DNA from 2 places in the Nocardioides sambongensis genome. Region 1 is predicted to be linked to the other one. Evidence: riboswitches for the same ligand, from Rfam matches in the RefSeq annotation. Region 1 holds a riboswitch; the other holds the start of a gene.
The links. Region 1 has a riboswitch for cobalamin ahead of FIV43_RS16705 (ABC transporter substrate-binding protein). Riboswitches for the same ligand answer to the same signal wherever they lie in the genome.
Positions count from the first base shown of each region.

Region 2: another riboswitch for cobalamin. It lies ahead of FIV43_RS06825 (hypothetical protein); the one in region 1 lies ahead of FIV43_RS16705 (ABC transporter substrate-binding protein).

Region 1 covers NZ_CP041091.1:3,563,709-3,569,507, forward strand. Annotated here, with positions in the region: gene FIV43_RS16695 (GAF domain-containing protein) at 1-557, opposite strand, end outside; gene FIV43_RS16700 (flavin monoamine oxidase family protein) at 561-1,949, opposite strand; cobalamin riboswitch at 2,221-2,403, shown strand; gene FIV43_RS16705 (ABC transporter substrate-binding protein) at 2,612-3,466, shown strand; gene FIV43_RS16710 (FecCD family ABC transporter permease) at 3,598-4,593, shown strand; gene FIV43_RS16715 (ABC transporter ATP-binding protein) at 4,590-5,348, shown strand; gene FIV43_RS16720 (hypothetical protein) at 5,356-5,799, opposite strand, start outside.
Region 2 covers NZ_CP041091.1:1,456,915-1,462,713, reverse strand. Annotated here, with positions in the region: gene cobJ (precorrin-3B C(17)-methyltransferase) at 1-832, opposite strand, end outside; gene FIV43_RS06830 (precorrin-8X methylmutase) at 829-1,485, opposite strand; gene FIV43_RS22080 (hypothetical protein) at 1,482-1,622, opposite strand; gene FIV43_RS06825 (hypothetical protein) at 1,697-2,350, opposite strand; cobalamin riboswitch at 2,404-2,594, opposite strand; gene FIV43_RS06820 (Nif3-like dinuclear metal center hexameric protein) at 2,614-3,735, shown strand; gene FIV43_RS06815 (zinc ribbon domain-containing protein) at 3,755-4,498, shown strand; gene FIV43_RS06810 (histidine phosphatase family protein) at 4,510-5,199, shown strand; gene FIV43_RS06805 (D-arabinono-1,4-lactone oxidase) at 5,258-5,799, opposite strand, start outside.

The DNA of each region.
Region 1 (5,799 bases):
ACCGTGCGGTGCACCGCGAGCAGCGCCCCGATCACCTGGCCGTCCACCACCAGCGGCACGCCGAGGATCGCCCGGATCTGCTCGGCCGCCACCGCGTCGTCGATGTAGCCGCGGTGCAGGAAGCGGGCGTCGGCCTGATAGTCCGCGGTGAAGTACGGCGCACCGATCTGGGCGACCAGCCCCAGCAGCCCGGTGCCCAGCGGCAACCGCAGCTCCCCGAACTCGCGGGTCAGCGCCCCGTCCGTCACCTTCATGTACGACGCCTCGTCGTCGTTGAGGGACAGGTAGGTCATGTCCGCCCGCAACAGCTGGCGGGCGCGCCGCACGATGGCGGCGAGGATCGTGTCCAGGTCGCGGATCACGATCAGGTCGCTGGCGGTCTGGTTGAGCGCCGACAGCTCCGCCTCCCGGCTGCGCTGGCGGCTCAGCTCCTCGTGCACGCGCAGCGCCAGCTGGTGCTGCTCCCGGGCCTCTGGGTCCGGGGCGTCACCGAGCGCGGCGTCCAGCGCGGCCCGGTCGGCGCCGTCGGCGAGCAGCCGGAGGAAGTCGGCGGACACCGCTCAGCCGAGCCCGTCCAGCGACTCGAGGGCCTCGCCGGCGGCCCGCACGCCGGCGTCGATCGCCCCCTCCATGTAGCCGCTCCAGGCCACGGCGGTCTCGGTGCCGGCCCACTTGATCGGCCCGACCGGGGTGGCCAGGGCGGAGCCGAAGTGCAGCCAGCCGCACGGCCCCGGGTTGGCGTTGTAGCAGCCGCGGATCCAGGGCTTGTCGGCCCAGGAGCCCTCGACGATCGCCTCTGGGCGGCCGGCGCGCGGGCCGAAGTGGCGGGCCATCTCGGCCCGCAGGGCGTCGTGCCGTCGCTCGGCCGGCCAGCGGCCCTCGACCCGCGCGCTCTCACCCTCGAGGAACGCCAGGATGATGCCGGGGCCGCCGTCGGCCATGCACGAGTCGTTGGTCATCCGCGCGGGTCCGGCCTCGGAGATGAGCTGGCCGTTGAGGCCCTGGTCGCGCCAGAACGGCTCGTCGTAGACCAGGAACGACTTGTGCGCCGAGGCCTGCGGCATCCGCTGGGTCAGCTGGTCCCGGACGGCCGGCAGCGGCGGGTCGTAGAGGATCCGCCCGGCCAGGGTGGGCGCGAGAGCCACGATGACCTGCCGTCCGCGGGCGATCAGGCCGCCGCGGCACCGCACGGTCACCGCCTCGCCGGCCACGGTGATCTCCTGCACCGGCGAGTCCAGCACCACCCGGTGGCCGAGCTCGGCGGCGAGGCGCTGCGGGATCTGGGCGGTGCCGCCGACGAACCGCTTCGTCTGCGCCCCGCCCTCGGACTCGCTGAGCAGGTCGGCGGTGACCCCGCAGGTCACCACGTTGAACAGCAGGCCGAGCAGGGAGACCTCGACGGTCGGCACCGCGAGGATGCCGACGGTGCAGATCTCGAGCAGCTCGCGGGCGAGCGGGGAGAGGCCCTGGGCGTCGTACCACTGGCCGACGGTGATCCGGTCCCAGATGTCGGCCTGCGGCGCTGCCCACGGCGCGGCGGCGTCCACGGTGGCGGCCATCGCGTCGAGCTCGCGGAGCACCCGCTCGACCGCGGCGACGTCCTCGCCGTGCGCCCGGTGGAAGGCGTCGCCGCGCAGCACCCGGCCGCCGAGCTCATAGCTGGTGTCGCCCTCCTCGAACTGGTCGTGCACCACGATGCCCAGCTCCGCGGCGAGCGCGCTCATCCGGTGGTGGGTGTCCCCGATCCACTGCGCGCCGAGCTCCAGGTGGACGCCGGGCGCCCACTCCTCGGTGAGGATCCGGCCACCCACCCGGTCGTCCGCCTCCAGGACGACCACCTCCCGCCCGGCGCGGCGCACCTCACGGGCGGCGGTGAGCCCGGACAGGCCGGCTCCGACCACGACGACATCGCTCTCGAGGACCACCGGGGACGGACCTGGGTTCGGCATGGAGGGAGCCTAGTGTCGACCGGTGTCGGGCGGCGCCGGAAATTCTTTCCGCCGATCTCCACGATTCCCGGGACAGAGCTTGGCCCGGCGTGCCATGATTCTTCCCGAGAACCCGAGGTGACCCGAGACGCCTCGGGTTCTCGCTATTTCTCCGGCCTCTGGTCGCCGGCCGTTCTCCACGCCGTTCTCCACGCCGTTCTCCATGCCGTTCTGCACGGCCGTGCCCCCGGCGCTCCTCCCTGGCTCCGGCCGGCCCGTGCTGGGGCGGGCCCTGTACGGTGCGAGTGCCAGTTTCTCCCCACCAGGAGAGAGGGAACCCGGTGAGAGTCCGGGACTGACGCGCAGCGGTATGGGTGACGCACGGAGCACGATGTCACTGGGCCCGAGGGCCTGGGAAGACGCTCCGCGGCGGCTGAGCCCGAGTCCGAAGACCTGCTGGCCCTCCCGGCGACCGCCGTGAGGTCACCAGGGCTCTCGCGCAACGGGCTCCGACCTCGAAGGACCGACATGCGTCGTATCGCCGTCGTGCTCACCCCGCTCACCTGCCTGGCGCTGATCACCGCCGGATGCGGACTCGACTCCGAGCAGTCGAGCGCCGCCGGCTCCACCGTCGAGCTGGACAACTGCGACCACGCCGTGAGCGTCGCACAGGCCCCGAGCGGGTGGTCTCGCTCAACCAGGGCTCCACCGAGGTGCTGCTCTCCCTCGGCCTCGCCGACCGGATGGTCGGCACCGCCACCTGGACCGACCCGGTGCTGTCCTCGCTGGAGGAGGCGAACGCGGACGTGCCGCGGCTGGCCGACAACGCCCCCTCGTTCGAGGCGGTCCTGGATGCCGAGCCGGACCTCGTCACCGCCTCCTTCACCAGCACCCTCGCCGAGGGTGGGGTGGCCACCCGGGAGCAGTTCGAGGAGCTCGGGGTCGGCACCTACGTGGCGCCCAGCGCCTGCGTCGGCAAGTCGGTGGTCTCCTCCGACGGCGCCCGCGACGAGCCCTTCGAGATCGAGCAGGTCTACGCCGAGATCACCGACCTGGCCGAGATCTTCGGCGTCGAGGAGGCCGGGGAGGAACTGGTCGCCGACCTCGCGGACCGCCTGGCGACCGCCGGCGAGACCGATGCCGGCGGCACCACCGCGCTCTTCTGGTTCGCCAACGCCGAGTCGCCGTACCTGGCCGGGTGCTGCGGCGCGCCGGGCCTGATCGCCGACGAGCTGGGGCTGGAGAACGTCTTCGACGACGAGACCGACGAGTGGCCGCAGGTCAACTGGGAGACGGTCGCGGAGCGCAACCCCGACGTGCTGGTCATCGGCGACCTCACCCGCCGGAGCCAGACCGCCGAGACCGCGGCCGCCAAGATCGAGTTCCTCGAGTCCAACCCGGTCACCCGGGAGATGGACGCGGTCCGCCACGGCCGCTACGTCACGGTCACCGGCGCCGAGATGAACCCGTCGCTGCGCACCGTGTACGGCGTCGAGAACGTCGCGGCGCAGCTGCGCGAGCTCGGCCTGGCCGGCTGAGCCCGGGGCCGGCGGTGTCCATGACCAGCCGTGTGGTCCGCGAAACGCGCGCGGGGTCGTCCAGGAGGCGGCCCGGGAGGCGGCCCGGGAGGCGGCCCGGTGCCGGCGCGCCCGGCGCGCGCGGGATCGGCGTGCTCTGGGTCGGCGCCGGTGCCTTGCTGCTCTGCTCGATCGCGGTGGCGATCACCATCGGTCCCTCCGACCTGGGACCCGGGGACGTGGCCGCGGTCGTCTGGTCCAAGCTGACCGGAGCGGAGTCGGGACTCACCCGGATCCAGGACGGCATCGTGTGGAACCTGCGCCTGCCCCGCACCCTGCTGGCGGCGATCTGCGGCGCCGGGCTGGCGGTGTGCGGAGTGATCCTGCAGTCCCTGCTGCGCAACCCGCTGGCCGACCCGTTCGTGCTCGGCATCTCCTCGGGCGCGTCGACCGGCGCCGTCTCGATCGTGGTGCTCGGGCTCGGCGCGGGATCGATCGGTCTCACCGGCGGGGCGTTCCTCGGGTCGCTGGCGGCCTTCGGTCTGGTGCTGCTGCTCGCCTTCGTCGCCGGCGGCACCACCGACCGGGTGGTGCTCGCCGGGGTCGCGGCCACCCAGCTCTTCTCGGCACTGACCTCGTTCATCGTCTACCTCGCCGCCGACGCCGAGCAGACCCGCAGCGTCCTCTTCTGGCTGCTGGGCTCGCTGGCCTCGGCCACCTGGGCCGACGTGACGGTGGTCGGGCTGGTGCTCCTCGGCTGCCTCGGGGTCTGCCTGGTCCGCGCCTCGGCGCTCGACGCGTTCACCTTCGGCCAGGACGCGGCGGCCTCGCTCGGGGTCGACGTGGCGCGGACCCGGCTCCTGCTCCTGGTGGTCACCGCGCTGATGACCGCCGTGGTGGTGAGCACCTCCGGCGCGATCGGCTTCGTCGGCCTGGTGCTGCCGCACGCGGCGCGAGCCCTGGTCGGCTCCCGGCACCGGGTGCTGCTGCCCACCGCCGCACTGATGGGGGCGGTCTTCCTGCTCTGGGTCGACACCGCCGCCCGGACCGTGCTGGACCCGCAGGAGCTGCCGGTGGGGGTGGCGACCGCCCTGATCGGAGTGCCGGCGTTCGTGGTGCTGCTGGCCCGGAGGGGGAGGGCCCGATGACGCTCGAGGCCCGCGACGCCGGGTGGCGGGTCGGGTCGACGGCGATCGTCGACCGGGTCTCGTTGCGCCCCGGGGACGGCAGCGTGGTCGGCCTGCTCGGGCCCAACGGCTCCGGCAAGACCTCGCTGCTGCGGATGCTCGCCGGCCTGCGGCGACCCACCAGCGGACGCATCGTCCTCGACGGCGCCGACCTGGCCGGGCTGCCCCGCCGGGACCTTGCTCGCCGGGTGGCGCTGGTGGAGCAGGACGTCAGCACCGACCAGGACCCCACCGTGCGGGAGGTGATCGACCTCGGCCGGATCCCGCACCGGCCGGCGTGGAGCGGGGACCGGGCCGTGGACCGGGCTGCGGTCGCCGCGGCGGCGGCGACCACCGACGTCGCCGACCGGCTGGACCGGCGCTACTCGACACTGTCCGGTGGGGAGCGGCAGCGGGTGCAGATCGCCCGGGCCCTGGCCCAGGAGCCGAGCGTGCTGCTGCTCGACGAGCCCACCAACCACCTCGACGTACGGCACCAGCTGGAGCTGCTCGCCCTGGTCCGGCGCACCCCCGTCACCGTGGTCGCCGCCCTGCACGACCTGAACCTGGCGGCGACCTTCTGCGACCGGCTGCTGGTGCTGGCCGGTGGCCGGGTCGTCGCCGACGGACCACCCCGTGAGGTGCTGACCGCGGAGCTCGTCGCGGAGGTGTACGGCGTCCGCGCGCGGGTCGTCGAGGACGAGGCGGGTCTGTTCGTGCGCTACCTCGCCGGTTGACGCCTCATCAGTCGACGCGCTGGTAGAACGCCATCCGCAGGTCCGAGGCGACGTTCACCCGGGCTCGCACCGGCGCGCCCGGCGACACCACCTGTCGGGTGGAGGAGAAGCCGCTGGTCCCGGCGTTCGCGTAGCTCGCGCCACGGTGTCCGTCGTACCAGGTGTGCAGGGTGCTCGGCCCGGTGCCGGGGGTGCGCCAGCTGAGCAGGACCACCGACTCCTGGTCGCCGGCAGGTGCGTTCGCGTTCAGCGACCGTTGCTGGCGGGCCTCGTGCACGGCGACCTTCTCCCACAGGTGGCCGCTGTCCTCGATCACCGTGGGGTCGGTGCGGTTGTCGGTGGGGGAGACCGGCGTCGCGTAGACGCCGACCACCAGCCGTGCGTCCGCGGGCAGGTCCCCGTCTCCCACCGGTCGCAGGGTCACCGTGGTGGTCACGTCGGTGTCGGGCTT
Region 2 (5,799 bases), 2.1 Mb from region 1:
GCGCACCCACCTCCGTCCGGGCCTCCCGGCCGCCGCGGAGCCGGTCCGCGGTGCGGGCCGGCGCGGTGTCGCCGCGGAGCCGGTCCGCGGTGCGGGCCGGCGCGGTGTCGCCGGGCACCACGACGAGGGAGAAGTAGGGGACCGAGGCCGGGTCGACCTCGGCCACCGGGCGCCACTCCTGCTCGGGCATCGAGGCGCGCTCGACGTACCAGGCGCCGTCGAGGCGGCCGGCCTGCTCCAGGGCGCTGCGCACCGCGGGGAAGGTGCGGCCGAGCTTCATGATCACCGCGCCGTCGGTGTCGGCGAGGCGCCGGGCGAGCTCGGCCTCGGGGAGCGTGCCGGGCAGCACGGTGAGCACGTCCTTCTGCCGGACCAGCGGCGCGCCGACCGCCGCGGTGGCCGCGGAGAACGCCGGCACCCCCGGGACGACCTCGGTGCGGTAGCGGTCGGAGAACCGGTCGTGCAGGTACATCGAGGAGCCGTAGAAGAGCGGGTCGCCCTCGGCGAGCAGGACCACGTCCCGGCCGGCGTCGAGGTGGGCGGAGAGCCGGGTGGCGCACTCGGCGTAGAAGTCGGCCAGCGCGCCGGCGTAGCCGCCGGGATGGTCGGTGGTGCCGGTGGTCACCGGGTAGCGCAGCTCCTCCTCGCGTGCGCCGGCCGGGATCAGATCGGCGGCGATGCGGCGCGCGTGGGACTGCTTGCGCACCCCGGCGTGGTAGGCCACCACCGCGGCCGCCCCGATCACCCGGGCCGCCTTGAAGGTGATCAGCTCGGGGTCGCCGGGGCCGATCCCCACCACGGTGAACGCCCCGGACCCGCCCGGGCCGTTCACTCCGCCTCCCGGGCCAGCGCGTTGACCGCCGAGGAGGCCATCGCGGAGCCGCCACGCCGGCCCCGCACGGTCACGTAGGGCACGTCGATGCCGTGCTCGGTGGCGAGGTCGACCAGGGCCTGCTTGGACTCCGCTGCGCCGATGAAGCCGACCGGGCAGCCGATGATCGCCGCCGGTCGCGGGGCACCGTCGACCAGCATCTCCAACAGGTGGAACAGCGCGGTGGGCGCGTTGCCGATGGCGACCACGGCGCCCGCCAGGTGGGGCTCCCAGAGCGACACCGCCGCCGCCGTGCGCGTCGTGCCCCACGCCGCGGCCAGCCCCGGCACCTCGGGCTCGGTCAGGAAGCAGTGCACCGCGTTGCCCGCGGGCAGGCGGCTGGCGGTGACGCCCATCGCCACCATCCGGGCGTCGCAGAGCACCGGCGCGCCCGCCGCCAGCGCCGCGCGCCCCGCGTCGCCGAGGCGCGGGTGCACCACCAGGTCGCGGGTCAGGTCGGTCTGGCCGCTGCCGTGGATCATCCGGACCGCGACCTTCTCGGCGCTGGCCGGCACCCGGCTCAGGTCCGCCTCCCGGCGGATGGTGGCGAACGAGTCCAGGTAGATCGCGGGGCCGTCGGCGACGTAGTCGTAGCGGCGGGTCGGTGGGGTCATCGGCTCTCCTCCTCGGGGACGAGCACCCCGCCGAACGGAGTGAGCACGACCAGGTCGGTGGTGGTCGCCCAGTCGGCGACCAGGGCGGCGTGGATCGCGCCGTCGGGATCGATCGGGACGTGGCGGCCGCCCGGCACCGGGCCGAACGGGAGGGCGGGCGCGCGGACCTCGGCCCCCGGCTCGGCCGGTACCGCGGGCGCCAGCGGGGTGGTCAGCTCGGCGACGTGCCAGGCCGCGCCCGGCCCGGCGCCGCGCCGGCACAGGAACTTCCGGGCGAGGTCGACCAGAGCGGCCGGGGCCCGGGGGCGGGCAGCACGGCGCCCCATCCGGTGCCGACCCGCAGCTGCACCCGGTCCGCGTCCAGCGCGACCAGGCCGAGATCGCGGTGCCGGTCGGCCAGGTCGCCGCGACCGTCGTCCAGGGTGAACAGGAAGCGCCCCGGCAGGCCGGCCAGGTCCGGAGCGGCCAGCAGCGCGGCGTCCAGGTCGGCCAGCACCGGGGTCAGGTCGGCGCGACCACCGGCCAGCCCGGTCTGCGGGGAGACCAGCACGTTGCGGGCCAGGTCGTGGGCGCGCGAAGGGAGCAGGCCGGTGGCCTCGATCGCGGCCACCACCTCCTCGGGCAGCCGGACCTCGACGCCGTCATCGGTGCTGCCGGTGATCGTCGGGAAGGCGCGGAGCTGGAGGTTGGCGCGGCCGGTCAGGCGGACCAGCCCGTCGCCGTACCGGGTGGCGACGTCGACCAGCGCGCGCAGCGCCGGCACCGGGAGCCGACCGCCGGGCACCCGCACCCGCACCAGCGCGCCGTCGGCGGCCGGCCACGGCCGGAGCACGCCGGGGCAGCGGTCCGGTCTGGCTCGCACCATGGTGTGTCCTTCGAGGTCCGGACCCCCGCGCGGCCCGCGTTCCGACCTCGCGACGGATGCCGCAAGGGCCAGCAGGTCTTCGGACTCGGGATCCACCGGTGCGGAGCGCCTTCCCAGGCCCGTCCTCGCGTCGGGGCCCAGTGGCTTCGTGCTCCGCCCGTCACCCATACCGCTGCGCGTCAGTCCCGGATTCGCACCGGGTTCCCTGACCTCTCGGAGGTCGACTGGCACGGCCACGGTAGTGCCTCGATACGCTGCTGCGCATGCCGGCCCTCTCCGATCTGCTCGACCTGATCCACACCTGGTACCCACCGGCCACCGCGGAGGAGTGGGACGCGGTGGGCCTGGTGCTCGGCGATCCGGAGCGCGAGGTGAGGCGGGTGATGTTCGCCGTGGACCCCGCTCCGGCCGTGGCCGCCGAGGCCGCCGACTGGAAGGCCGACCTGCTGGTGGTCCACCACCCGCTCTTCCTCAAGCCGGTCCACGGGTTCGCCGCGACCACACCCAAGGGACGGACCCTGGCCACCCTGGCCGGTGCCGACTGCGCCCTGCTGACCGCCCACACCAACGCGGACCAGGCCGCCGACGGCGTCTCCGAGGCGCTGGCCGGCGCCCTCGGGCTGACCGACCTGGCGCCGATCCTCAGCGCCCCCGGTGAGCCGGTGGACAAGCTGACCGTCTTCGTGCCCGCCGACGCCGCCGCGCCGGTCCGCGCCGCGATCGCCGAGGCCGGCGCCGGCCGGATCGGCGACTACGAGTTCGCCTCCTTCACCTCCGCCCCCGGCCAGGGGCGGTTCCGGCCGCTGCAGGGTGCCCACCCGATGATCGGCACCATCGGCGAGATCGAGACCGTCGAGGAGGTGCGGGTGGAGGCGGTGCTCGGCCGCTCGGTGCGCACCGCGGTGGTCCGCGCGATGCTTGCCGCGCACCCCTACGAGGAGCCCGCCTACGACGTGAGCGAGCTCGCCGACCCCGGCACCACCCGCACCGGCACCGGGCGGGTGGGCTCGGTCGCCGCGACCACCCTCGGCGAGTTCGCGGAGACGGTGGCCGAGGCGCTGCCCACCACCCACCACGGGGTCCGGATCGCCGGTGATCCCGGCCGGCCGGTGCGGCGGGTCGCGGTCTGCGGCGGGGCCGGAGACTTCCTGCTCGACCGGGTGGCCGGCAGCGACGTCGACGTCTACCTGACCAGCGACCTGCGCCACCACCCGGCCGCCGAGTTCGTGGAGCGGGGCGGCCCGGCGCTGATCGACGTGGCCCACTGGGCCGCGGAGTGGACCTGGTTGCCGGTGGTCGAGCGCAAGCTCCGCGACGCCCTCGGTGACGCCGTCGAGACCCGGGTGAGCCGGACCGTGACCGATCCTTGGACAATGAGACTGTGAGCGCAGTGAGGGGCACCCGATGAAGGCCGAACCGTCCGCGCAGCTGCGGCTGCTGGAGCTGCAGGAGGTCGACGCCCGCGTCGACCAGCTGCGCCACCAGAAGGCGAACCTGCCGCAGACCGCGGAGATCGCCGCACTGACCGCGCGTCGTACCGAGACCCAGGGATGGATCCGCGACGAGCAGATCAAGGTCGACGACCTGACCGCCGTGCAGGAGCAGGCCGACCGCGACGTCGAGCAGGTCAAGGCGCGCCGCAAGCGCGACCAGGACCGGATCGACGCAGGGCTGATCGGCAACCCCAAGGACCTCGAGCGGATGCAGCACGAGCTGGAGAGCCTGGACCGCCGGATCTCCACCCTGGAGGACGAGGAGCTCGAGGTGATGGAGCGCCTCGAGCAGGCGCAGACCGGTCTGGCGCAGCTGCGCAGCGACCTCGACGAGGTCGATCGTCAGCTCGACGCGCTGACCACCGAGCGCGAGGAGCAGACCGCGGCTCTGGAGGAGCGGATCGGGGAGACGGGCGAGCGGCGTGCGCCGATCGTCGCAGCGATCCCCGACGACCTGCTCGCGCTCTACGAGAAGCTGCGCACCACCCGCAACGGGGTCGGCGCCGCCCTGCTCCGCGCCCGCCGCTGCGGCGCCTGCATGCTCACCCTCGACGCCGCCGAACTGGCCGCGATCCGTGGACGCGCCGCGGACGACGTGGTGCGCTGCGAGGAGTGCTCCCGGATCCTGGTCCGCAACGAGGAGAGCGGGCTCTAGGGCGGCAGCCGATGAGCGATCCGCGCGGCGGAGCGTCGACGACGCTGGTCCTGGTCCGGCACGGGGTCACCACGCACACCTCCGGGCGCCGGTTCTCCGGGGGCCTGGGGGGCGACAACCCGCCGCTCTCCGACGAGGGCCGGGACCAGGTCGGCCACACCGCCGCCTGGTTGGGCGAGCTGGGCGACCGGCTCGACGCCGTCATCGCCTCCCCGGTACGCCGCACCCGCGAGACCGCCGACCTGATCGCGGCCCGGCTGGGGCTGGAGGTCACCGAGGAGCCGGCGTTCGCCGAGATGGAGTTCGGCTCGTGGGACGGCAAGTCCTTCGCCGAGGTCGCCGCCGCGGACCAGGCGGGGATGGATGCCTGGTTCAGCGACCTGACCGCCGCACCGCACGGCGGGGAGTCCTTCCACGACGTGCACCGCCGGGTGCTGCTCGGCCTGGGGCGCGTCCTCGACGCGCACGCCGGAGGCACCCTGGTGGTCGCCTCGCACGTCACCCCGATCAAGACGCTGGTCGGGCACGCCGTCGGCGCGCCGCTGGAGTCGCTGTTCGCCTTCGAGCTGGCCCCGGCCTCGGTGTCGGTGGTCGCCTTCCACCCGGACAGCAGCGTGCAGGCCGGCTACCGGGCGTCGCTGCGGATGTTCAACGCGCTGCCGCCCGGTCGTCGTACGTTGCTCGACACCGGGCGCTGGTAGTCGCGTCGCCGGGGCCCAGACGCCGACCATCCAGCCGCCGGCCGTTCAGTCGCCGGTCTCAGTCGCCGAGGACGCGACGCAGGTAGGCGTTGGTGAAGACCCGATCCGGGTCGAGCCGGTCCCGCAGCGCCAGGAAGTCGCCGAAGCGCGGATAGAGATCGGCCAGCCCGTCGGCCTGCCGGGTGTGCAGCTTGCCCCAGTGCGGCCGGCCGTCGTGCGCCTTGACGACCTCCTCCATGAGCGCGAAGTACGCCGCGTGGTCGGCGTCGCGGTGGGTGTGGAAGGCCAGGTAGAAGGAGTCGCGACCCGACGCGGTCGACAGCGGTACGTCGTCGGCCGGCGCCACCCGGATCTCGACCGGGAACGAGACCCGCAGGCCGGAGGCCTCGAACACCCGGCGGCACTCGCGCAGCGCCGGCAGACCGGCCTCGCGGGGGACGGCGTACTCCATCTCCCGGAAGACGACGTCGCGCGAGGTGGTGAACACCCGGTGGGCGACGTCGGTGTAGGTCCGCGGCCCGAGCAGGCGGGCGGCCAGCCGGTTCGCCTGCGGGATCGCCGCGGGTGCCCGGTTCAGCGCCGCGGTCTGCACCCCGAACA